DNA from 2 places in the Paraburkholderia sp. ZP32-5 genome. Region 1 is predicted to be linked to the other one. Evidence: predicted binding sites of a transcription regulator. Region 1 holds the regulator's gene; the other holds the start of a gene.
The links. The regulator LexA, encoded in region 1, represses DNA repair genes until DNA is damaged. The targets are predictions, from matches to a motif close to ACTGTATNNNNATACAGT.
Positions count from the first base shown of each region.

Region 2: the regulator LexA is predicted to act here: its motif matches at 3,708-3,725, upstream of imuA (translesion DNA synthesis-associated protein ImuA).

Region 1 covers NZ_JAJEJP010000001.1:1,841,808-1,849,033, reverse strand. The annotation lists gene L0U82_RS07810 (sulfate/molybdate ABC transporter ATP-binding protein) at 1-580, opposite strand, end outside; gene cysW (sulfate ABC transporter permease subunit CysW) at 581-1,612, opposite strand; gene cysT (sulfate ABC transporter permease subunit CysT) at 1,609-2,508, opposite strand; gene L0U82_RS07795 (sulfate ABC transporter substrate-binding protein) at 2,682-3,728, opposite strand; gene lexA (transcriptional repressor LexA) at 4,041-4,691, shown strand; gene L0U82_RS07785 (hypothetical protein) at 4,773-5,117, shown strand; gene L0U82_RS07780 (DUF2939 domain-containing protein) at 5,236-5,859, shown strand; gene L0U82_RS07775 (universal stress protein) at 6,001-6,468, opposite strand; gene nodI (nodulation factor ABC transporter ATP-binding protein NodI) at 6,915-7,226, shown strand, end outside.
Region 2 covers NZ_JAJEJP010000001.1:1,418,958-1,426,183, forward strand. The annotation lists rRNA gene L0U82_RS06075 (23S ribosomal RNA) at 1-2,596, shown strand, start outside; rRNA gene rrf (5S ribosomal RNA) at 2,831-2,944, shown strand; gene L0U82_RS06085 (hypothetical protein) at 3,190-3,471, opposite strand; gene imuA (translesion DNA synthesis-associated protein ImuA) at 3,914-4,753, shown strand; gene L0U82_RS06095 (Y-family DNA polymerase) at 4,653-6,413, shown strand; gene L0U82_RS06100 (error-prone DNA polymerase) at 6,419-7,226, shown strand, end outside.

The DNA of each region.
Region 1 (7,226 bases):
TAACGAAGATCGTCGAGATATGCAGGTCGTCATGCAACCGCCGCAGCCAGCTGCGCAATTCCTTGCGCACCTTCGCATCGAGCGCGCCGAACGGTTCGTCGAGCAGCAGCACCTTCGGCTCGACGGCAAGCGCGCGAGCCAGCGCAATACGCTGCCGCTGCCCGCCCGACAGCTCCGACGGATAACGCTGCGCGAGCCAGTCGAGCTGCACGAGCTTCAGCAGTTCATGCACCTTTTCGCGGATCACCTTCTCGGACGGCCGCTCCTTGCGCGGCTTCACGCGCAGCCCGAACGCGACGTTCTCGAACACCGTCATATGGCGAAACAGCGCGTAGTGCTGGAACACGAAACCGACTTCGCGTTCGCGCGCGCCGACCGACGCGACATCCTGACCTTGCAACTCGACCTGGCCGCCGTCCGCGTATTCGAGGCCGGCGATCACGCGCAGCAACGTCGTCTTGCCGCAGCCCGACGGCCCGAGCAGCGCGACCAGCTCGCCCGGCGGAAAGTCGAGCGATACGTCATCGAGCGCGACGAAATCGCCGAAGCGCTTATGCAGGTTACGAACGGTGATACCCATTTACAGCTCTCCTTGCTTGAGCGGGTGTCGCTGCGACGCGGGCGTAGCGTTGACGAAATACGAGTGTGATGCGGATGACGTCGTGGCGGACTGCGCGACCGACTGCGCGGCGCCGGACGACGCAGTCCCTGCCGGCAGCGCCGGACCCGCAAACGCGGGCACATCATGCGCGGACGACAGTTCCGCCGACATATGGCGCTCGGCCAGCAACTTCAGACCGAGCGTCACGAGCGCGAGCAGCGCGAGCAGCGACGCCACCGCGAACGCGGCCGAGAAGTTGTATTCGTTATAGAGAATTTCGACGTGCAACGGCATCGTGTCGGTCTGTCCGCGGATATGGCCCGACACCACCGACACCGCGCCGAACTCGCCCATCGCGCGCGCATTGCACAGAATCACGCCGTACAGCAGGCCCCATTTGACGTTGGGCAACGTGACACGGCGGAAGATCTGCCAGCCCGATGCGCCGAGCACGTGCGCGGCTTCTTCTTCATCGTTGCCCTGCGCCTGCATCAGCGGAATCAGTTCGCGCGCGACGAACGGGAACGTGACGAAGATCGTCGCGAGCACGATGCCGGGCACCGCGAAGATGATCTGCACGTTGTGATCTTCGAGCCATGGACCGAACCAGCCCTGCGCGCCGAACATCAGCACGTAGATCAGGCCGGAGATCACCGGCGACACCGAGAACGGCAGATCGATCAGCGTGGTCAGCAGCGCCTTGCCGCGAAATTCGAACTTCGCGATGCACCACGATGCGACCAGACCGAACACCAGATTCAGCGGCACCGCGATCGCGGCGGTGATCAGCGTCAGTTTGATTGCGGACAGCGCGTCCGGATCGGCGAGCGCTTCGAAGTAGAAACGCAGCCCCTTGTTCAGCGCCTGATAGAACACCGCGGCGAGCGGCACGACCAGAAACAGCGCGAGAAACAGCAGCGCGACGCCGGTCAGCAGCCAGCGCACGGCGGCCCGCTCGGTGACCGGATCGGGGCGGCGCGCGGCGTTCGGTTGAGTCGTGGCGCGGCTCATTGCGCACCTCCACCGACGGCCGCGACAGGCGTGACGGCAGCCGGCGCCGGCCCCGCTCCACCACGGCTCGTGCGCCGCTGCAGATACCACTGCAGTGTATTGATCAGCAGCAGCATCACGAACGACACGACCAGCATCACCACCGCAAGCGCGGTCGCGCCCGCGTAGTCGTACTGTTCGAGCTTCGTGATGATCAGCAGCGACGTGATTTCCGATTTCATCGGCACGTTGCCGGCGATAAAGATCACCGAGCCGTATTCGCCGAGCGCGCGCGCGAACGCGAGCGCGAAACCGGTCAGCAGCGCCGGAAACACGGCCGGCAACACGACGCGGCGAAACGTCAGCCAACGCGACGCGCCGAGGCACGCGGCGGCCTCTTCCTGCTCGCGCTCGAACTCTTCGAGCACCGGCTGCACCGTGCGCACGACGAACGGCAAACCGATGAAGGTCAGCGCGACCAGCACACCGGCCGGCGTGAACGCAATCTTGATGCCGAGCGGTTCGAGAAACTGGCCGATCCAGCCATTGCCCGCATAGACGGCCGCCAGCGAGATACCGGCCACCGAGGTCGGCAGCGCGAACGGCAGATCGACCACCGCATCGACGATGCGCTTGAACGGAAACGTGTAGCGCACCAGTACCCACGCGACCAGAAAGCCGAACACCGCGTTGATCAGCGCGCCGCCGAGCGCGGAGAAGAACGTCAGCCGATACGACGCGAGGACGCGCGGCGAACTGACCGCGCGCACGAACTGCGGCCAGTCGAGCGTCGCGGTCTTCAGAAAGGTGGCCGCCAACGGAATCAGCACCACGAGGCTCAGATAAGCCACCGTGATGCCGAGTGTCAGGCCAAAGCCGGGCAACGCGCTCGGCTTGCGGAAGGTCAACGTCGTCATGCTCGATACTCTGTGATCAGGTTGATGCCTGCTTGCGCGGCTAGCCGGGGGATCCGGCCAGTCGACAGCGCGCTCCCGCGAGCGCGCCGGAAAAAACTGGCGGGAAGCCACGCTTCCCGCGTCCCGCCGCCGATGTCCGAATTTGCGGTGTCCGGACCCCGGCGCCCTGCCCGTCACTGCGGCTGGTAGATCGAATCGAACACGCCGCCGTCCGCGAAATGGGTCTTCTGCGCATTGGCCCAGCCGCCGAACGAATCGTCGATCGTGTACAGCTTCAGCTTCGGAAACTTCGCGGTCAGCTCGGCCGGCACCTTGGTCGAGCGCGGACGATAGAAGTTGCGCGCGCCGATCTCCTGGCCCTCCTCGCTATAGAGGAAGTTCAGATACGCTTCGGCGAGCTTGCGCGTGCCGTGCTTATCGACGACCTTGTCGACCACCGCGACCGGCGGCTCCGCGAGGATGCTCACCGACGGCACGACGATCTCGAACTTGTCGGCGCCGAACTCCTTCTGCGACAGGAACGCTTCGTTTTCCCACGCGATCAGCACGTCGCCGATACCGCGCTGCACGAAGCTGGTGGTCGCGCCGCGCGCGCCCGAATCGAGCACGCCCGCATTCTTGTAGAGCTTGCCGACGAACTCTTTCGCCTTCTGCGCATTGCCGCCCGGCTGATGTTCGGCGTAGGCCCACGCGGCCAGATAGTTCCAGCGCGCGCCGCCCGAGGTCTTCGGATTCGGCGTGACGATCGACACGCCCGGCTTCACCAGATCGTCCCAGTCCTTGATGTGCTTCGGATTGCCTTTGCGCACGAGGAACACGATCGTCGACGTGTACGGCGACGCGTTATCGGGCAGGCGCTTCTGCCAGTTCTTGTCGACGAGACCCTTGTTCGCGAGCGCGTCGATGTCGTAGGCGAGCGCGAGCGTCACGACATCGGCCTGCAGCCCATCGAGCACCGAACGCGCCTGCGCGCCCGAGCCGCCGTGCGACTGCTTGAAGGTGACCGTCTCGCCGGTCTTCGCCTTCCATTCCTTGCCGAACGCCTGATTGATGTCCTGATACAGCTCGCGGGTCGGATCGTAGGAAACGTTCAGCAGCGTCGTGTTGGCGTGCGCCGTGCCGCTTGCGCCGACGAGGCCGAGCGCGCCTGCCGCGCCGACGGCGAGTGCCGCGATGAGTTTCCTGCCCCGTGCCGCAAGCCCCGTATGCCGATGGTTCATGTCAACTTTTCTCCGCGTGATGATCCGCTGATGAGCGTCTGATGTTGTTTTGCGTCGCGGTCACGTGCACATGAGCGCCAAGCCGGAGGCCAGTCTATCGATCCGCCTTCATAGTTAAAAATAATGTTTCTTCATTTTTTTATACGCAAAAGTGGTAACGGCAGAGATATCTGCTGCTGAGGCGCCAGAAAGGCTGTGATGACGCCCATCAGCGACGCTGCGGCGCGGTCGTCACGACGAACTTAAAGTAAAGCTTGAATTGCGCCGAATACTGTATAAAAATACAGTCACCTGTTCATACATACAGTGGCCATGACAAAACTCACCGCACGACAGCAGCAGGTTTTCGAACTGATCCGCCGCGCGATCGAGCGCACCGGGTTTCCGCCCACGCGCGCCGAAATCGCCGCCGAACTCGGCTTCAGCTCGGCCAATTCCGCGGAGGAACATCTGCGCGCGCTGGCTCGCAAGGGCGTGATCGAACTCGCGGCCGGCGCATCGCGCGGCATTCGGCTGCTGACCGGCCAGGACGAGGCGCCGCATCAGTTCACGCTGCCGCATGCAAGCCTGATGCAGTTGTCGCTGCCGCTAATCGGGCGGGTCGCGGCGGGTAGTCCGATCCTCGCGCAGGAACATATCTCGCAGCACTACGCGTGCGACCCGGCGCTGTTCTCGAGCAAGCCCGATTACCTGCTGAAAGTGCGCGGCCTGTCGATGCGCGACGCGGGCATTCTCGACGGCGACCTGCTCGCGGTGCAAAAGCGCAGCGAAGCGAAGGACGGCCAGATCATCATTGCGCGGCTTGGCGACGACGTGACGGTCAAGCGCCTGAAGCGCCGGCCGAACGGTATCGAGCTGATCGCCGAGAACCCCGATTACGACAACATCTTCGTGGAAACCGGCAGCGCGGATTTCGCGCTCGAAGGCATCGCGGTTGGGCTGATCCGCCCGGGCGAGTTCTGATTCCCGGTTGCATCCGCCGAACCGCCCGCACCGGTTTGTCCCACCCAAGCCGCATTCACGTCGCATCGCCTGGAGAGATTCATGGAACGCCTTGCCCGCCTGCTGCCTTTTCGCCAGTTCGGCCGTCTGCGCCATCTGCGCAAGCTCACACCCTGCTCACCGATCGAAGCGCCCGCGGCTCACACGCCGTCGTTGTTCGACGAGCCCACGGAAGCCGCGGGCCTGCCGTCGTCGTTGCCGGCATTCGCGCGCGTGTCGCTGAACGCGGGCCTGAACATGGCCGAGCCGGCCCGGCGCGCGCCGGTGCGGGTCTACCACGGACCGTCGCGGTTGATTATGGTGGGTACGGTCGACGCGGTATGTCGTATGATCGATCGTTGCATTGCCGACGAAGCCAACATGCACGGCGCGGTGTTCGAAGCGTGAGCGAAGCCTGAGCGGATCCCGGGTGAAGTTCCAGTGCCTGGATATTCGTGTCGTATGGGATCGTTTCGACCTCGCCGTGGTCCATGCTGGATCACAACCGACCGGGGAGTCCCATCCGATGAAAGTTCAGAAACGCACTTCGAAGCGCATTCCGAAACGCATCCAGGGCAGCGCCACCCGGCCACTGCTGATCACGCTGATCGTGGTCATCGTGATTGCCGCACTGGGCTATGTTTATGCATCGCCCTATCTCGCGGTCAACAATCTCAAACGCGCGGCCGACGCGCGAGACGTGCAAACGGTCAACCAGTACGTGGACTTTCCCGCGTTGCGCGCCAGCCTCAAGCAGCAGGTGGCCGACATGCTGACGCACCGGCTCGAAGCGGATGGCGGTAACAAGCTGGCAACCATTGGCGCGGTCATCGGCGTGACGCTGATCGGTCCGCTCGTCGATGCGTATGCGACACCAGACGGCGTCGCGGCCTTGCTGAACGGCATGCCGCCGCGCGGCACCCCGGGTGAGCAGCCGGCGGCCCCGCAAGCCTCCACTGGCAGCGAAGCCCCAGCGGCGCCGGCCGCGAATTCGGCTCCGCCCGCGCGCCAAAGCACGGCCGGTTATCGCAGCCTCAACGAATTCGTCATCACGTTTCGGCGCGGCGAAGGCAATACGAATTACTCGGCGGTCTTTCAGCGCGAGGGGCTCGTTACGTGGAAGCTCGCCGCAATCAATCTGAACGAGTGACCGGGTGGTTTGGCGGGAAGGATGATGCGTGGCTGAGCAGCGACGCTCAGTCACGCGAGAACACAATGCGGTATGGGATGTAGCGGATGTGGCAAATACGGCAACGCCCGATGCGGCAACACCCGACGCAGTAACGCTCGATCACGCAGCGGCGGCCTGTTGCTGTTCCTGTCCGGACGAACAGGCCACCAGGATGCTGCACGAAATCCGATCGAGCAGCGGCGTATTGCCAGCCCCCATCCACCAACGCGACAAGCCGGTCCGGCAGCGATGGCCGACCACCACGAGATCGACTTGCAGTTCATTGGCGAGATTGGCGATCTCGTCGATCGGATGACCGAATGCGAAGTGCCCTTGCGCGCTCACGCCACGCTCGGTCAGCCAGTTCACGCCTTCCTGCAGAATCTCACGGGCGGTTTTTTCAAAACTGCCGCAGGCGACGTCGGTTAGCAGACCCGCGCTTTGCGCAATACTCGAACGCATGTCGACGACCGACAGCAGATGCGTTTCCGCCTTCAGATCCAACGCCAGATCGGCGCCGCAACGCAGTGCTTTGCGGCCTTCGCGCGAGCCGTCGTAACACAGCAGGATTTTCTGGTAGCTCGCCATCGTTTTTCTCCGTTCGCGCGGAAAGCGCGGTCTGAATCAATCATGGTGCGCCGCAATTCGGCTTGCAAGAGATGGAAAACGCCAGGTGCGGGGTCGGGGCGACTGATCCGATTCGCACAAGCGTTGGGCAAAATCCCGCGGTGCTGCACAAGGATGCGGCAATGCAAAACCTCATGGCCGAACGTTGACTCGGCAACGGGTGATACGCCGATTCGCCTTCGACGACGTGGACTCGCCGTCGTGAACGCGTGAACACGACCACGCGCCGCGTGGCCCGCACAGCCATCAACACCCGCACCGGAATCACACGCATAACCCGTTCCCGGACGTCGACTCGCGTCAATGGCCAATACCTTAGAATGAGTGGCTTGCGCGAGCATTCCGACAATGCACTCCCGCATCCCTATCGCGCGCGTTAGCCGTTTCGCCGGAGCCCCGATCGATCCATGTCCGCTGCCCCTATCGAATTCCACCAGGTCAGGAAAAGCTACGGCGAAAAGACGGTCGTCGACGGTTTGTCATTCCATGTCAATGCCGGCGAATGCTTCGGCCTGCTCGGCCCCAACGGCGCGGGCAAGACAACGACGCTGCGCATGCTGCTCGGCATCGCCGCGCCTGACGCCGGCACGATCCGGCTATGCGGCGAATCGATACCCGGCCGCGCGCGCATCGCACGGGCGCGCGTCGGCGTGGTGCCACAGTTCGACAACCTCGATCCCGATTTCACGGTGCGCGAAAACCTGCTCGTGTTCGGCCGC
Region 2 (7,226 bases), 420 kb from region 1:
GTTAGTCGAACGCTCTGGAAAGTGCGGCCATAGCAGGTGATAGCCCTGTAGACGAAAACAGCGGGAAAGAACTGGGTGTACGACAAGTAGGGCGGGACACGTGAAATCCTGTCTGAAGATGGGGGGACCATCCTCCAAGGCTAAATACTCGTGATCGACCGATAGTGAACCAGTACCGTGAGGGAAAGGCGAAAAGAACCCCGGGAGGGGAGTGAAACAGATCCTGAAACCGCATGCATACAAACAGTCGGAGCCTCGCAAGGGGTGACGGCGTACCTTTTGTATAATGGGTCAGCGACTTACATTCAGTGGCAAGCTTAACCGATTAGGGCAGGCGTAGCGAAAGCGAGTCCGAACAGGGCGTCCAGTCGCTGGGTGTAGACCCGAAACCAGGTGATCTATCCATGGCCAGGTTGAAGGCACGGTAACACGTGCTGGAGGACCGAACCCACTAACGTTGAAAAGTTAGGGGATGAGCTGTGGATAGGGGTGAAAGGCTAAACAAACCTGGAAATAGCTGGTTCTCTCCGAAAACTATTTAGGTAGTGCCTCGTGTATCACCTTCGGGGGTAGAGCACTGTCATGGTTGTGGGGTCCATTGCGGATTACTACGCCATAGCAAACTCCGAATACCGAAGAGTGCAATCACGGGAGACAGACATCGGGTGCTAACGTCCGGTGTCAAGAGGGAAACAACCCAGACCGCCAGCTAAGGTCCCCAAATATGACTAAGTGGGAAACGAAGTGGGAAGGCTAAAACAGTCAGGAGGTTGGCTTAGAAGCAGCCATCCTTTAAAGAAAGCGTAATAGCTCACTGATCGAGTCGTCCTGCGCGGAAGATGTAACGGGGCTAAGTCATATACCGAAGCTGCGGATGCATATTTATATGCATGGTAGGAGAGCGTTCCGTAAGCCTGCGAAGGTGCACTGGAAAGTGTGCTGGAGGTATCGGAAGTGCGAATGCTGACATGAGTAGCGATAAAGGGGGTGAAAGGCCCCCTCGCCGTAAGCCCAAGGTTTCCTACGCAACGTTCATCGGCGTAGGGTGAGTCGGCCCCTAAGGCGAGGCAGAAATGCGTAGCTGATGGGAAGCAGATTAATATTTCTGCACCATTGTGAAATGCGATGGGGGGACGGATCGCGGAAGGTTGTCCGGGTGTTGGAAGTCCCGGTCGCTGCATTGGAGAAGGCGCTTTGGCAAATCCGGGCGCAGGATTCAAGGGTGTGGCGCGAGCGACTTAGGTCGCGAAGCAACTGGAAGGGGTTCCAGGAAAAGCCTCTAAGCTTCAGTTTCACAGTGACCGTACCGCAAACCGACACAGGTGGGCGAGATGAGTATTCTAAGGCGCTTGAGAGAACTCGGGAGAAGGAACTCGGCAAATTGGTACCGTAACTTCGGGATAAGGTACGCCCTTGTAGCTTGACTGGCCTGCGCCAGAAGGGTGAAAGGGTTGCAATAAACTGGTGGCTGCGACTGTTTAATAAAAACACAGCACTCTGCAAACACGAAAGTGGACGTATAGGGTGTGACGCCTGCCCGGTGCCGGAAGATTAAATGATGGGGTGCAAGCTCCTGATTGAAGTCCCGGTAAACGGCGGCCGTAACTATAACGGTCCTAAGGTAGCGAAATTCCTTGTCGGGTAAGTTCCGACCTGCACGAATGGCGTAACGATGGCCACACTGTCTCCTCCCGAGACTCAGCGAAGTTGAAGTGTTTGTGATGATGCAATCTCCCCGCGGCTAGACGGAAAGACCCCATGAACCTTTACTGTAGCTTTGCATTGGACTTTGAACCGGTCTGTGTAGGATAGGTGGGAGGCTTTGAAGCTGGGACGCTAGTCTCAGTGGAGCCGTCCTTGAAATACCACCCTGATCTGTTTGAGGTTCTAACCTTGGTCCGTAATCCGGATCGGGGACAGTGCATGGTAGGCAGTTTGACTGGGGCGGTCTCCTCCCAAAGTGTAACGGAGGAGTACGAAGGTACGCTAGGTACGGTCGGAAATCGTGCTGATAGTGCAATGGCATAAGCGTGCTTGACTGTGAGACTGACAAGTCGAACAGGTGCGAAAGCAGGTCATAGTGATCCGGTGGTTCTGTATGGAAGGGCCATCGCTCAACGGATAAAAGGTACTCTGGGGATAACAGGCTGATACCGCCCAAGAGTTCATATCGACGGCGGTGTTTGGCACCTCGATGTCGGCTCATCTCATCCTGGGGCTGTAGCCGGTCCCAAGGGTATGGCTGTTCGCCATTTAAAGAGGTACGTGAGCTGGGTTTAAAACGTCGTGAGACAGTTTGGTCCCTATCTGCCGTGGGCGCTGGATATTTGAAGGGACCTGCTCCTAGTACGAGAGGACCGGAGTGGACGAACCTCTGGTGTACCGGTTGTCACGCCAGTGGCATCGCCGGGTAGCTATGTTCGGAAGAGATAACCGCTGAAAGCATCTAAGCGGGAAACTCGCCTTGAGATGAGATATCCCCGGGGCTTTAAGCCCCTTGAAGGGTCGTTCAAGACCAGGACGTTGATAGGTCAGGTGTGCACGTACAGTAATGTACTGAGCTAACTGATACTAATTGCCCGTAAGGCTTGATCCTATAACAGGTGTGTCTCGACAACCGTTAGTGCTTCAGCACTTACGGATGTCCGATCCCCGAAGGGGATACGAACCTCCACAGGAGGTGACAGGACGCACGGTTGAGATCAGTGTTGTGCCAGAACCAACACAACCCCCCAACACGATTCACACACGAATCCTTTACGCTTCTTCCCGATTGGCTGTGGCGCTCACCGGTTGACTCCAACCCCCAGCGACGCAGCAACCCGTCATGCCTGATGACCATAGCGAGTCGGTCCCACCCCTTCCCATCCCGAACAGGACCGTGAAACGACTCCACGCCGATGATAGTGCGGATTGCCCGTGTGAAAGTAGGTAATCGTCAGGCTCCCCTCATGTCAGAAACCCCACCCCCAGCGGTGGGGTTTCTGCGTTTACGGGCGCAGGAAGCGCGGGCATAACGCCGGACGACACTCCGGATGTGCCGGATCGCAGCCCTTCCCGGGCAATCTGGAAAACGGTCAGTTCCAGAGCCATCTCCGACGCTCCTGTCTCATCACGTCGGCCAGATGTTACGACGTCGAGCCAGAATATTTCTTCGTTCTAGCGCCGGTCAGCAGATATCCACGCCCGTCAAGCCTGCTTGCGCACCGGGGCCGAATCGGATCTGCCGATGATAAGCCGGTCGAGCCGTTCGCTCGCCTCCGTGATCGCCCATAGCGGCGCGTGACGCAACTGCCGGTCGTAGTTCGTCGCGATCGATGCAAACAGAGCGAACTCCGCGTCATCGAGCTTCCACGCATTGTGTTCCCGTCCGGCGCCGAATACGGATGCCGCGGCACGGTCCGCGGCATGGAACTCCTCGCGGCTCATCGAGCCGAAGCCCGCTTCGGCCAGGTAACTGGGCACAGCCACTTTGCCGTCATGCCGCCGCGTGATGAGCGACCTTGTAGGTCTCTGAGAAGCCGCAAATCGCGCATGCGCATCACACGATAGACTCGTTTGGTTTTCCCGCGGCCTCGTAGCATCAGCATCGCAACGCTGGCGTGCATCGCAACACGCCCCCCATCGCATCGATAGCGCTGACGTCGATCACATCAGCAGTACCTTCTCCATTCACCTTTCCTCACTCTTAACATTCGCCATAGAATACTGTATAAATATACAGTATTTCGAGCCACTAAACGCGCCCCATTAATCTCCCGACTGCAAGAAGTTAGCTGCATATCAGCGATATTTGTATGCAAAAACCGCACGTTCCTTGTTTGCCTGCTGATGCTTGTTTTCGATGGTATCAGTCGAGACAAGGCGTCTACATCCAACAGAGGCGGAGCGTTATCGATCAAAGAGTGTGTCCATGGCCACAGCGATTCGGTTAGCGACGACCACATTGTCATCGCAACTACAGCGTCAGATATGGCAAGGCAACGAGCTTGCCGGCTCGGACTCGCGTGTGATTTCCAGTGGCTATGCCGCGCTGGATCGGTTGTTGCCGGGGCAAGGCTGGTCTGCGGGTGGTCTGACGGAGCTGCTAATCGAGCACTGCGGACTAGGAGAGGTGCGCCTGCTGGCTCATGCGCTTCGTCATCTGACACAACAGGCCGGTCGGTACGTCATGCTCGTCGCGCCTCCCTATCAACCCTGTGTCGCGGCGTTGCAGGCATGGGGGATCGATATCGGGCGCGTGCTATGGGTGCGTTCGACGGAGGATCAGGCGCTTTGGGCTGCCACTCAGGCATTGAAGCAGGACGGTATCGGCGCGCTGCTGGTCTGGCTGCCGAGTGCGCGTGCCGACAAGGTCCGGCGCTTGCAGGTGGCGGCTCAGGAGTCGGCAGCGCTCGCATTCCTGATCCGCCCGGTGGCGGCGGCCTCGCAATCGTCACCGGCGCCTTTGCGGATGATCTGCGAACCGCTGTTGCCAGCCAACGCGGAGACGATCAATCGCCGCCAGTGGCTGCAGGAAATCGGTCTGTCGATCGACATCTTCAAGCGCCGCGGACCACCGCTGGCCGAGCCTCTTCATCTCGTTCTGCCTTTACAGAGCGTGGTGTTGCCGGAAGGCGGAAGTGGCAGTCATCAACGCGCAGAGATCAAACATGTTGTGGATCGCAGTCACCTTACCGCTATTGCCGCTGGAAGCAGTGAAACCGTTCGCACTCGCTCCGGATGGTTCACCCGCGAAGCCGAACCGGCCTGATCCGCGTGACGTCACCGCTCAGCCTCGAGTTGCCACGGCTCCAGACAAGCGAAGCTGTTATGCGCTAGCCGATCATGCACACATCCTGATGCCGGATCTCGACGCCTTGCGTGCCGGCGTTCAGGTTGGGCACTCGCGCTCGTACGCATTGGCGCTGGCACCCGGTTTGACGCTGCTTGCCGCCGATGCCGCCCGTGAAACCCAGGCATTCGAAGCGATTGCGCTGGCTTTGCTGAGCTACACGCCCAAGGTGTCACTCGCCGACGCACACACGCTGCTGCTGGAAGTCGGCTCCGGCCTGCGCCTGTTCGGCGGCTTGCGCGCGCTGTTGTCGCGGGTATCGGCCACGGTGGCGGCATTCGGTTATGTGGCGCGCATTGCCTGTGCACCGACCGCCTGGGGAGCGTGGCTATTGGCCCAGGCGCGCGCGTGCCGGCAGGGGCGCCGTTGGCATGTAGTCAAGGCGGCGTCGCTCGCACATGTGCTCGATGGGTTGCCCGTCTCACTGCTGCCGGTCGAGCAGGCGCATCGCGATGCGTTCTCGCATGTCGGCTGCGCGACGCTCGCCGACTTGCGCGGCTTGCCTCGGTCCGGCATCGTGCGCCGGTTCGGCGGCGGCATTCTGGATCTGCTTGCGCAGGCGTACGGCACGCGGGCCGATCCACGCGAATCGTTTCGCGCGCCAGCGTCGTTTCATGCGCAACTGGAGTTGCCGTCGCGAGTCGATAACGCCGATGCGCTGCTGTTCGCCGCGCGCCGGTTGATCGTGCAGCTGGCCGGCTGGCTGAATGCGCATCATGCGGCGCTCAGCGGTTATACGTTGCTGTTCGAGCATGAGTTGGCGTCGCGCCATGCGTCGAAGACATCGAGTCTGAAGGTCGCGTGGGCGATACCGTCACGCGATGCCGAGCATCTGATCTGGCTGTTGAGGGAAAAGCTGAACCAGACAGTGCTGGCGGCGCCCGTCATCGAACTGAAGCTGGTAGCGGATCAGATCGTCGACCATGCCGGGCGCTCGGACACGTTGTTTCCGATGCCGGAGTCGGACGGCGATTCTCTCGCGCGGCTGCTCGAACGGCTGAGCGCGCGGCTAGGGCCCGAGAACGTGCTGCAGATGTCGGTGCAGGACGATCATCGTCCGGAGCGGTCCATGCGCGTGGAAGCCTACGAGGCGCAGGCGTTTTCACGCAGACAGCGCGCGCCCGCGAAGAGCCGCGCCAAGGTCAAGGCGGACAAGACCTGGCTTACCGATGAACTGCGCAATGCCGCGCAAGAAGAGCGTGAGGGCAGTGAGCCATCGGCACACGACCGCTCAGCCTCATCCGCGCCGGCCGGCACGGCGAACGCTTCGGCGACGGCGCAACCCGAGCCCAATGTCCAGGCCGTGCCCGAAGATCTCCCCGACAGCGAGTTGCCTTCGCAACCTCGTCCGCTCTGGCTGCTCGATCAGCCGTTGCGTCTGATGATGCGTGATCAGCGGCCGATCTATCGCCGGCCGCTGAAAATGCTCACGCGTACCGAGCGAATCGAAGCGGGGTGGTGGGACGGCAATCCCGTCGCGCGCGATTACTACATCGCGGCCGACGATCGCGGCCACATGTTCTGGGTGTATCGCGAGCGGGTCAACGGCGAGTGGTATTTGCAGGGTCTGTTCGGCTGAATGCGATGAAGATGCCTGAACCGTCCTTCTCGCAGCAGACATTCGCGGCGCACCTGCCGGCGTACGCGGAGCTGCATTGCCTGACCAATTTCTCGTTCCTGCGCGGGGCTTCGCAGCCGCATGAGCTTGTTGAGCGGGCGATGGCGTGCGGCTACAGCGCGCTCGCGATTACCGACGAATGTTCGCTGGCTGGCGTCGTGCGCGCTCATACGACGGTAAAGGACATCGCGAAAGAACAGGAACGCGAACGGAAGGAGCGCGAAGAAAAGGCCCGCCGCCAGGCCACACAAGCCGAAGCCTCTCCGGAAGACGCCATCAGCGCGTCTTTGCCGTCGGAGCCAGCCACGCAGGAAGGCGCTAACGAAGCCACTAACGAAACCGCCAACGAATCCCTCAATGAAGGCCCCAACAGCAAACCATCAAAGCCGGTCCCTCACCTCATCATCGGCAGCGAATTCAATCTGACCGATGCCGACGGCAAGCCCTTCTGCACGCTGGTTGCGCTCGCCATCAATCGCAACGGCTATGGCAACCTTGCCGAGCTGATCACGCTCGCGCGCTCGCGTGCGGACAAAGGCAGCTATCGCCTCGGTCCGGAAGATTTCACCGCCTCGCTGCCGCATCTCGAGCATCTGCAAGGACTGCCCGATTGCGTGCTGCTGCTCGTGCCGCAACGCACGGCGACGCTGTCGCACACGCTGCGTTGCGCGCATTGGCTGGCGTCGTTCGCGGCGCGGCGTGCATGGATCGCGCTCGAGCTCTGGCAAACCGGCAGCGACGATCTTCAGATCGACGCGTTGCGACTGCTTTCCA